DNA from 3 places in the Arthrobacter sp. 2RAF6 genome. Region 2 is predicted to be linked to each of the others. Evidence: riboswitches for the same ligand, from Rfam matches in the RefSeq annotation. Region 2 holds a riboswitch; each other region holds the start of a gene.
What was found. Region 2 has a riboswitch for cyclic di-AMP ahead of AB4Z38_RS12645 (M23 family metallopeptidase). Riboswitches for the same ligand answer to the same signal wherever they lie in the genome.

Region 1: another riboswitch for cyclic di-AMP. It lies ahead of AB4Z38_RS03325 (hypothetical protein); the one in region 2 lies ahead of AB4Z38_RS12645 (M23 family metallopeptidase).
Region 3: another riboswitch for cyclic di-AMP. It lies ahead of AB4Z38_RS15860 (hypothetical protein); the one in region 2 lies ahead of AB4Z38_RS12645 (M23 family metallopeptidase).

Annotation. Positions count from the first base shown of each region.
Region 1 covers NZ_JBFRGF010000003.1:133,918-137,274, forward strand. The annotation lists gene AB4Z38_RS03320 (glycosyltransferase) at 1-805, opposite strand, end outside; gene AB4Z38_RS03325 (hypothetical protein) at 965-1,684, opposite strand; cyclic di-AMP (ydaO/yuaA leader) riboswitch at 1,687-1,860, opposite strand; gene AB4Z38_RS03330 (ATP-binding protein) at 2,025-3,357, opposite strand, start outside.
Region 2 covers NZ_JBFRGF010000015.1:53,606-56,962, forward strand. The annotation lists gene AB4Z38_RS12640 (NlpC/P60 family protein) at 1-418, opposite strand, end outside; cyclic di-AMP (ydaO/yuaA leader) riboswitch at 424-590, opposite strand; gene AB4Z38_RS12645 (M23 family metallopeptidase) at 736-1,554, opposite strand; cyclic di-AMP (ydaO/yuaA leader) riboswitch at 1,557-1,764, opposite strand; gene AB4Z38_RS12650 (metal-dependent transcriptional regulator) at 1,891-2,586, opposite strand; gene serC (phosphoserine transaminase) at 2,901-3,357, shown strand, end outside.
Region 3 covers NZ_JBFRGF010000022.1:40,842-44,198, forward strand. The annotation lists gene AB4Z38_RS15855 (PucR family transcriptional regulator) at 1-462, shown strand, start outside; gene AB4Z38_RS15860 (hypothetical protein) at 622-1,701, opposite strand; cyclic di-AMP (ydaO/yuaA leader) riboswitch at 1,704-1,854, opposite strand; gene AB4Z38_RS15865 (flavin-containing monooxygenase) at 1,972-3,063, opposite strand; gene AB4Z38_RS15870 (TetR/AcrR family transcriptional regulator) at 3,104-3,357, shown strand, end outside.

The sequences.
Region 1 (3,357 bases), on a different contig from region 2:
CTCGGATGTCGGCCAGGGCGGTGCGCACCACGTCGACGCTCGAATTGGGATCGTCAATCCAGTCGACGGGAACCTCGTGGACCCGGAGGCCGCAGCGTTCGGCGAGGACCAGGAGTTCAGTATCGAAGAACCACGAGTTGTCCATGGTGTGGGGGAGGATCTGCTGTGCGACATCTGCCCGGATCGCCTTGAAACCGCACTGGGCATCGCTGAAGCGCGCACCCATGAACGAGTGCAGCATCAAGTTGTAGCTACGCGAAATGAACTCGCGCTTGGGGCCGCGGACAACCCGCGAGTTCCGGGTCAGCCGTGTGCCGATTGCGAGGTCCGAATGGCCGGAGATCAGTGGCGCCAAAAGGGGCGCCAGCGCGGCAAGGTCCGTGGAGAGATCCACGTCCATGTAAGCGAGAACCGGCGACGGCGATGCCAGCCACACCTTGCGCAGGGCGTTACCGCGTCCCTTTTCCTCAAGGTGGACAACCGCGAGCTCAGGCAGTTCCCTTGCCACGCGGTCCGCGATCTTCAAGGTGCTGTCCGTGCTCGCGTTGTCCGCCACGGTGATGCGGAAGCCATGTGGGAAGGATTCGCGCAAGTGGCCGTGAAGCCTGCGCAGGCACTCTTCGAGGTCGCGTTCCTCGTTGAAGACGGGGATGGTGACATCGAGGACCGGGATGGCGGTGTGGGTGTCCACGGGGGCGCGCCGCCCTGTGCTGCGTTGAATGGGGGTCTTGGCTTGGATGGTAAGGCCCGGCGGCACCACCGCGGGGTCCTTCAGGGTTCCGGAGGTGGATTCGATGAGCGTCATGTATCCAGAGTGCCGTCGCAGAATATGAAGGCTTTAGGCGGAACCTGTGACGTGGCTGTGGATGTATCACCGGCGTGGCGAATCACATGCCTGGCCAAAATACGTCGAGGTCCGCCCCTGAAGGGACGGACCTCGACGTATTTGTGCGTGGATCTTGGTTTAGTACCAGTTGTGGACCAAGTGGAAGGACCACGCTGCCGACGGCGATCCGTAGCGTTCCTTGATGTAGTTCAGGCCCCAGCGGATCTGCGTCTGGTAGTTGGTCTGCCAGTCAGCGCCTTCGGACGCCATCTTTTCGGCCGGCAGCGACTGCCCAATGCCGTAAGCGCCGCTGGAGGCGTTGGTGGCAGTGGTGCGCCAGTCCGATTCCTTGTTCCACAAGGTGATCAGTGCTGACATTTCGCCCTGGCCCCAACCGTAGGAGGGAAGGATGCTTGCGGCATAGGCCTGGGCGCCGGAGGGATCATCGACGGCGACGGGTGCGGCCGGGGCTGCTGGCGCAGGGGGTGCCACGGGGGCGGCCGGCGCGGCAGCCTGGGGCGCAACGGCGGCCGGAGCGGGGGCGGCTGCCTGGCTCGGCGTCGGCGCGGCGCTCGGCTTGGGGCTTGCGCTTGCGCTGGCCGATGGCGTGGCTGAGTGATCCGTCGTGCGGGATTCGGACGTGCGGCTCATGTCCTGGGCATTAATGGCCTGTCCGGCGGCCTGGGTGGCGGCACCTGCACCAAGGAACACAGCAACGACGCCGGCAACAACGGCCATGCGCTGGCCGGTGCCGAGGTTCGAGGCGGCTCGCCTCAATGTGGAACGTGACTTGTTTTTCCGGGCTGGTTCGCCGCGGTGGCGCGCAACAGAGCGCGACTGATTCCTGGAATCAGACATGGTGATTGCCTCTCGACGCCTGCGGAGTTAGCTGTCGGATTCGGATGAGGTCATCCGGCCGTGGCCACGGGAAATCGTGGCGGTACGGCTTCACCCCTAGGGCTGGCTCAACATGAGCGCTTGCCCGGAGACCTGGGTCCCCCGTCTCTGCCTGGACTGTTGGGCACCGGGGAGGGGCAGAGCTCGGCGCCTACCCGGCGGTGGCCGGAATGATCCAGCGCACCTATTCGACGGTACAGGAGGATTCAGCTCAAGTCACATTTAGGTAACGGAGATCACGACGCCGGTGCGTCGACTTGCGCGCGCCGCGCACCGGCGTCGCGCCCTCCTGGGTGGCCCTTCAGGCCGTGGCGGTCCTGAGCGCCGGAAGCCGCACCGCAAATTCCGTCCGGCCGGGCCGCGACGCCACTTCGACGGTTCCACCATGCGCCTGGACAATGGATTCCACAATCGACAAGCCGAGCCCGGACGTGCCTTCGGAACCCGATCGGGCGGCGTCGGCACGGGCAAAGCGGGAGAAGATCCTGCCCTGGAATTCAGGCGGGATGCCCGGCCCGTTGTCGGTCACTGTCACCACGGCGCTGCCGTCGGCGGAACGCACGACGCCCGTGACCACGGTGGTTCCCGCCTCCGTGTGCTTGCGGGCATTGGAGAGCAGATTCGCCAAAACCTGGTGGAGTTGAGTGGTGTCGCCGCGGACCGTGAGGGGCTCATCCGGGAGCTTGAGCTGCCAGATGTGCTCCGGGGCCATGACTTTCTCGTCGCTGACGGTCTCGATCACCAGCTGCGTGAGGTCCACATCGGTGAACTCCGGGGCCTTCCCTTCGTCCAGCCGGGCCAACAGAAGGAGGTCCTCCACGAGGGTGGTCATGCGTTCCGACTGGCTCTGCACCCGGCCCAGTGACTTGCGCCCGTCCTCGGTGAACGTCTCCGTCATGCGCAAGAGCTCGGTATAGCCGCGGATGGCGGTCAGCGGAGTGCGTAGTTCGTGGGACGCGTCGGCCACGAACTGACGCACCTTTGTTTCGCTTTGCTGGCGTGCCTCGAGGGCGCTGGAAACATTGTCCAGCATCAGGTTCAAAGCATGGCCGACGCTTCCCACTTCCGTGCTCGGATGGGCCGCCGACGCCGGAACGCGCACCGCGAGTGCCACCTCACCGGCGTCGAGCGGAAGTTTCGATACCTTCGTGGCGACGTCGGAGAGTTGCTCCAGGGGGCGCATGGTGCGGCGGATGAGCACGGTTCCGGCCAGCCCGATCAGGACCAGCCCGCCCAAGGATACGAGCACCATGGTCCAGACGAGCGAGGCCTCGGTGTCCTCCTTCGAGGCGAGTGGCAGCCCCGTGATGACAACATCGCCGTAAGGGGTTTCGGCGGCCACGAGCCGGTAGCCGCCATTGGACAGGGTGCGATCAACCGGGCGGCCATCGGAGGGGAGCGCCGACAGGATTTGAGCGTCGCTGGGCGACAACGGCGCACGGGTCGCATCGGAGGACAAGAATCCAGCATCGCTGCTCACCTGACCGGCAAGAATGCGCGCATTCAGCGTGCCGATGCTCTGACCCCGGGGATCCAGGGGGTCCGGACGGCCGCCAGGATTGCCTTGCGGCGGGCGGCCATGGGAGGCCTGCGCCAGCTGCTGGTCCAGCTGCTTCGTGAGGAACACATCCATG
Region 2 (3,357 bases):
CCTTGGTTGCGGGTGAAACAGCAGCGGTGACAGAAAGCGTCGAGGAGCCGGTAGCGGCACCCGTTGCGGCCGGAGTAGCGTCCTGCGTGGCAACCGGAGCTGCGACAACCGGAGCAGCTTCGGTGGAGACCGCCGGGCGCTCGTACTTGATGGCGACGGAGGAGTCGGCCGAAATGCTTGCTTGGGCGATGGACTGGACTTCCAGGGCGGAGGTCGAAGTGGACTCGCGGGGGACGTTGGTTTCTGCAGCGTTGGCTGCGATACCGCTAGTGAGCACCAGACCGGAAGCAGCTGCGATAACTGCTGCCTGACGGCCTACGCCACCGGCGTTGCTGCCGACAGTCTTAGCGATAACGGCAAGCGAGTTGGTCTTGGTGACCGCGGCACGATGGCGCGCAACAGTAGAGCGTGAAGACACGTTAAGAGGCCTCTCCCTATGCCCGCGAGGTAAGCTGTCGGATTCGGATGGGAGTCATCCGGCCACACTTCTCCCTCTCGGAAGTTGTGCGACTTAACCCCAAGGCCATCGGTGAAGATGACCAAAAGTGGGTCCCCCGCCTCTGCCAGACGATGTTTTGCGAACGGAACCTCGAGCAGTGGCAGAGCTAGGCAATCCACTCGAGTGCATCAACTCTCTAAAAGTTGATGCGTCTTAGACGGTACATGAGTTTTGGCTGAATGTCACATTCAGGTCACGGAGCGTGACAAGCATGCGAGAGGCTTCCATCGGATTGGCTACAGCCAGCCCAGGGGGTCAACGACGTCGCCGTTGACCATGACTTCAAAATGGAGGTGGCAGCCCGTGGAGGCGCCGGTGGTGCCGCTCAATGCGATGACATCGCCACGGCTGACCGTTTGGCCCACCTGGACGTTGAACGAAGACAAATGGTTGTACGTGGTTTCCAGGCCGTTGCCATGGTCCACCACAATGCGGTTGCCGCCGCCATACGGATGCCAGCCGGCGAAAGTGACCTTGCCGGCCGCGGCAGCATGGACGGGGGTGCCGCACTGGGCCACGAAGTCCTGGCCTCGGTGGAACTCACCCAAACCGCCCGTGATGGGATTCACGCGGTAGCCGAAAGGCGAGGCCGTGGTCAGGGTGTCCAACGGCGCCCCCAGGGTGCCCTTGGATGACGACGTCTTGATGGTGCCGACGGACTGCGCACTCAAGAGCTGCTTGAGCTTGCTGTCCGGATCCCCCGTGGTGGAAACCGCAGCACGGCTGAAGTCGATCGTGGCGCTTGCGGCGGCCGGAATCTCAGGCTGGGTGCCTACTGCCGAGGCGGCCTGGTTTGATTCGGCCGTGGCCGTCATGGCGCCGGTTCCCGGCATGGCGACCGTCAGGATGAGGCCCGTCGTGGCAAGGGCCACTCCGGCCTTCTGTCCCGCCCCGCTCGCCGCGGCGAACTCGGCCATCTGCCGAAAAGGACCCTTGCGGCGGCGAAGTTCGCGATGGGGATCGCGGGGCCGCTCGTGCTCGACGGCGCTCGTGCTCCGCAGCTCAGCAGTAGGACCGGACGCGCGCCTGCGGCCCCTGGTGTTCTGCGTGGTCAAGGTTTTCCTCTCTGGCAAGCCTGCGAAGTTAGCTGTCGGATTCGGGCCAGAGAGATCGTGGACCCGGTCCGCGCGAAGGGCGCGAAGCGCAGAGCTACCCGAAGGGCCCCGCACTTTTTGCACTTCCGCTGCGGACTTCACCCCAAGGCCGTCTTTCGACAGCCGATGGTGGTTCCTCCGCTTCTGCCAGTGAATGGACTAATCCACCTGATCCGCTGGCAGAACTCGGCTTCGGATCAGGTAACGCTTTGGTATCGGCGCCAGTAACAAACTATAGGGGATTAAGGCCCCGCGGTAATAATTTCGTTATCTTTGCCGGTCGCCTCGCCGGGCCGGCTAGGCGACCGTGACAAATACGTGCGAGGCAACCTCAGGCGGCAGTTCCAGCGCGCCGTCGATATTGGGCACGCGAACGGAGATGTACTCCCCCACACGTTCCAGGGAAACCCTGGCGCCGGGCCGGATTCCGCCCTCGTCCAGCTGCACGAGAAGTTCCGGTTCCACCTGGATCGGTTCAGCCAGCCGGCTGACAGTGACCCGGTTTTCAGGTGAGTATTCGTTCATCGCGTCAAGTAGGTTGACCACGCCATCCGTAAAGGCGTGGGACGCGACTCCACCCAGCGCTTCGAGTCCGGGAATGGGGTTGCCATAGGGCGATTCCGTCGGGTGGTCCAGCAGCTCGTAGAGCCGCCGTTCCACGCGCTCACTCATGACATGCTCCCAGCGGCAGGCTTCGTCGTGGACGTAGGCCCAGTCCAGTCCGATGACATCTGCCAGGAGCCGTTCGGCGAGCCGGTGCTTGCGCATCACCTCGGTGGCGCGTTTCCGGCCCGTTTCAGTCAGCTCAAGGTGCCGGTCATTGGACACAATCACCAGGCCGTCGCGCTCCATCCGTCCGATCGTCTGGGAAACAGTGGGGCCCGAGTGCCGCAAGCGCTCGGCGATGCGTGCGCGAAGAGCCACGATGTTCTCTTCTTCAAGCTCCAAAATGGTCCGAAGATACATCTCAGTGGTATCGATCAGATCCGTCATCCAGCTCAGCTCCTCGAGCGCAGTATCTTGCGTATTTTCCACCGTACCGCAGCCGCCTCAGTGGTCGAACAGGTGGCCGAACCGCCGGCGGTCCCGGTCCGGGCGCCAGCTCCAAGCTTAGCTTATTTGGAATTACTCCGAATAATTCTCGTGCCCCGTCCAGAGCCAGCCGAACAAATGCTTTCCACGTGGCGGACTATGACACCTTCGGTTCTGCCCCCGCCTGCGGCGTCAGGCAGAATTGGGGAGTCGAAGGGGCAGCTTGCCGCCTGCCACGACCCATCTAGGCCGCTACTTCACCATTGGAGCATCCCGTGAGCGACAACAGCATCACCATCCCTGCCGATTTGCTGCCCAAGGACGGCCGCTTCGGTGCCGGGCCCTCCAAGGTCCGCCCGGAGCAGATCGAGGCACTTTCCGCCGCCTCGACGACGATCCTCGGCACCTCCCACCGCCAGGCACCGGTCAAGAACCTGGTGGGCTCGGTCCGCGAGGGACTTAGCCAGTTCTTCCGTGCACCCGAGGGCTACGAGGTGATTCTCGGCGTCGGAGGCTCCACCGCGTTCTGGGATGTCGCCAGCTTCGGCCTGGTCGAGAAGAAGGCCCAGCACCTCTCCTTCGGTGAGTTCGGTTCCAAGTTCGCTTCGGCGACCAACAAGGCACCGTTCCTGGAAGCTTCGTCCATCATCAAGTCCGAGCCTGGCACCCGGCCGGTTTCCCAGGCCGAAGCAGGCGTGGACGTGTACGCGTGGCCACAGAACGAAACCTCGA
Region 3 (3,357 bases), on a different contig from region 2:
GCCGGCCGGAAGGTGGACCGCGTCATACTCGGCATCAGCGAGCCGTTTTCAGTCATCCGCCAGATGGGCCGGGCCTACCGACAGTCGAAGCTCGCGGCCCAGGCTGCCGCCGTCGATCCTCCACTCGGCGAGCTCGTGGACAGCCGCTCGGCCGGGATCTACCAGTTGTTCGAACGGCTACAGGCTCCCGGTGGCTGGGACGATTCGATCTCGGCGCATTTCCAAGAGATCGAGGATGCCGACCGCAACGGCGAGCTGCTGCCCGTGCTCGAATTGCTTTACGACAGCGACGGCTCCGTGCAGGACGTGGCCACGAAGCTCCACCTGCACCGCAGCAGCATCTACAACCGGCTCGCCAGGGTCCGCCAGCTCATCGGTGCAGATCCGCTGAATGGCGCGACGCGGCTCGAACTCCATGCAACGCTCAAAGCGCGCCGCTGGGCGGGCCGCCCGCGGATTTGAAGCCGCTGGTACCGGAAGCCGCGCTGGTTTACTTGTTGAGCTGCCTCAGCTGAAGGCTGCAGCGCCAACGGTCCGGGCGGTGCTGAATGATCTGCGCCCGGTTGCTTTGGCAGCATCGCCCATGCCACTCGACTGAAGATGTTCGATGCTGTCCCATCCTCACTGCAGGGCCTTGGTTGCTGCGTCCAAAATCGACCCAAGATCAACGCCCGACTGCGTGGGTTGTGGCGTGGGAGTAGGGCTGGCCGGGTTCCGCGGCTTCCAAGAACCTGTGGGCGCAGGCGAGGGCGTGCCGGTCGGATCCGGCGTCGGGGTGGGGTTCGTCGGCCCGGTCGGATCCGGGCTGGGCGCCGGTGCAGGCTGGGCCGGAACCGGATTGGAAGGAACAGGCGCAGGGGTGAGGCTTGGGGGCAGTGCTGACGGGATGGCAGGAACCTGGACGGAGATCGATGGCGCCGAGACGCTCGACGGTTCGACGGCGGCGGGTCCTTGCGGCGAATGTTGCGCCGGGTCCGTGGAGGTCTGGCCGGACTTGGCGCTTGGGGTAGCTGCCGAAGGTGATGCTGCGGGGCTGGGTGAAGTACTTGCCGTCGTGGAAGGGGCGCCGGATTGCGTGGAGTCTTGGCTGTCCGCGCTGGCAGCGTCCTGGGCGCGGGATTCCTGGCCGAAGAAGGGCAACTCAAGGGCTTGGCCCAGGGAACCGGCGGTCAACAAGATGCCTAGGGCTCCTGCAACCACTGCCATTCGGTTGCTCATCGTCCGGATGCTGGCGGCCTTCTTGAGGACTGCGTGTGGTTCACGGCTGAAGGACGAACCAGAAAAGGTCACCGGACCGACGCTGGCCCGGGGTGCCGCGTGAGGTGCTGTTGTGGCTGCCTCCTCGGTTTTGGCCGGCTCAGCCGTCTCGGCAGCCACCGTCGGAGTAGCCACTGCCGGAATGGCGGCTGTCGCGGGTTCTGCTGTCGGGGCAGCCACGGTCGCGGCACCCACTATCGGAATGGCCGCGGTTTCGCTGGCTTGGGAAGCTCTCTTCCGTTCGGCTGCGCGGGCGGCCGCGCGCGTGGTGGGCACCGCCGTCGTCGGGGTTGCCGTGGTGGCGGGGTCCGCTGTCGAAATCAAAGGTTCAGAAGCCGATGCAGCAATGAACGGTTCGCTGTCTTTGGCCCGACGACGTCCGGTTGGTTTGATGCGCTCGCGCGCCACTTGGGCACGGCGAGGCTGATCCATGATTGGGGACATGGTGATTGCCTCTCAACGCCTTCGAGGTTAGCTGTCGGGTTCGGACGAGGCCGTCCGGCCGCACATGGCGGCTTCACCCCAAGGGCCTGTGGAGAAGTAGGCCCGGAGACTCTGGGTCCCCCGTCTCTGCCGCGGGTCTGGCGGATTCCGGGTTGCGGCAGAGCTCGGCGTCAATCCGGAAGCGGCCCAGTTGGGGATTGGGTCGCACCTCGACGGTACAACAGCCGGCATGCAAAAGTCACATTTGAATAACGGGCGGGATGACCGGTTTTACCGGGTCCGCCCGGCGATGAGTCCTGCGACGTGTTCGGCGTCGCGGCCGACCCCGCCCACGAGACCCGAAGTCAGCCCGTATTGGAACGGCATACCCACGAAGAACAGTCCCGGCAGTTGTTCCACGGCACCCCGACAGGTGAGCGGCCAGCCGTCCTCATCCGCGGGAAGTCCTCGGATCCAGCCGAAGTCCGGTCGGTAACCGGTAGCCCAGATCACCGTGGACACCGGGATCGCGTGGCCTTCATCAGTCAGGGGTTGGCCCTCGCGGGCGCCCGCCAGGCGTGGCAGGCGGGCGACTCCCGCGGCGTCGAGCTCTCGCGTAGAGGTCCGGATCAGCGGCGCGCCGTGCTGGGTGAACCCGACTGCGACTTTACGGCCGATAGGGGTGGATCTGTTCAGCACGTTGTGGATGAAGAGCCACCAAAGCCCGCCGGCGTATCGCGTTACGGGGCCCGGAATGTGGAACGGAGGGGTTCCGGCAATGTAAGTGCGGTGGGTAGGTGCGAGCTCCAAGGCGATTTCGACGCCGGAGGTGCCGGAGCCGACCACCAGGACATCTCCGGGCGGAACCGAGTCCGGGTTGGTGTATTCGGCTCCGTGAAGTTGGTGGATGCCGGGATCCAGCTCCTGTGCGAACGCCGGAATCCTTGGCTGTGCGTTCGGGCCCGTGGCAACAACAACGTTCTTGGCCAGGATCGACCCGGAGCCCGACTGTACTCGGAACCGGCCGTCCTCCCGCTCGATGCCGACGACGTGGGCACCATGACGTACCGGGAGTTCCCGGCTCCTGGCGTACTCCTCGAGGTATTCGGCCATGGCGTCTTTGCCGGGAAAGCTGCCTCGGGCGGCGGGAAACGGCATGCCGGGAAGGGAATCGTGCTGCGCCGGGGTGAAGAGCCGCAAGGAATCCCACCGGTTCCGCCACACGTCGCCGACGCGGGTCTGCGAGTCCAGGATGAGGAAGTCTTGCCGGTGCTTCTGGAGGTGGAATCCGGTGGCGAGCCCTGCCTGCCCGGCGCCCACAACTATGGTGTCCACTGGCTTATTGCTGTCCATCGCGAAGCCTCCTGAGGTGTTCGAGGTCATTAGAATAGCATTCCAGTCACTAGAATGATATTCTTTTTGCGTGGAAATCCGACACAATGACAGGCGGTTAGCCCAAGCTGTCGCAACCAAGGCCGCCGTCGTGGAGGCCGCTCGGCAGCTGTTTCTGAGCAGGGGATACGTGGCCACGACTATCGGGGCCGTTGCGGAGCAAGCAGGCGTGGCTATCCAGACCATCTACAACTCCGTGGGTAACAAGGCTGCGCTGCTCTCGGCCGTGGTTGACGCGACGGCCGCGGGCCCGGATGCTCCCCGCCCGGTCCCGGAGACTATGCG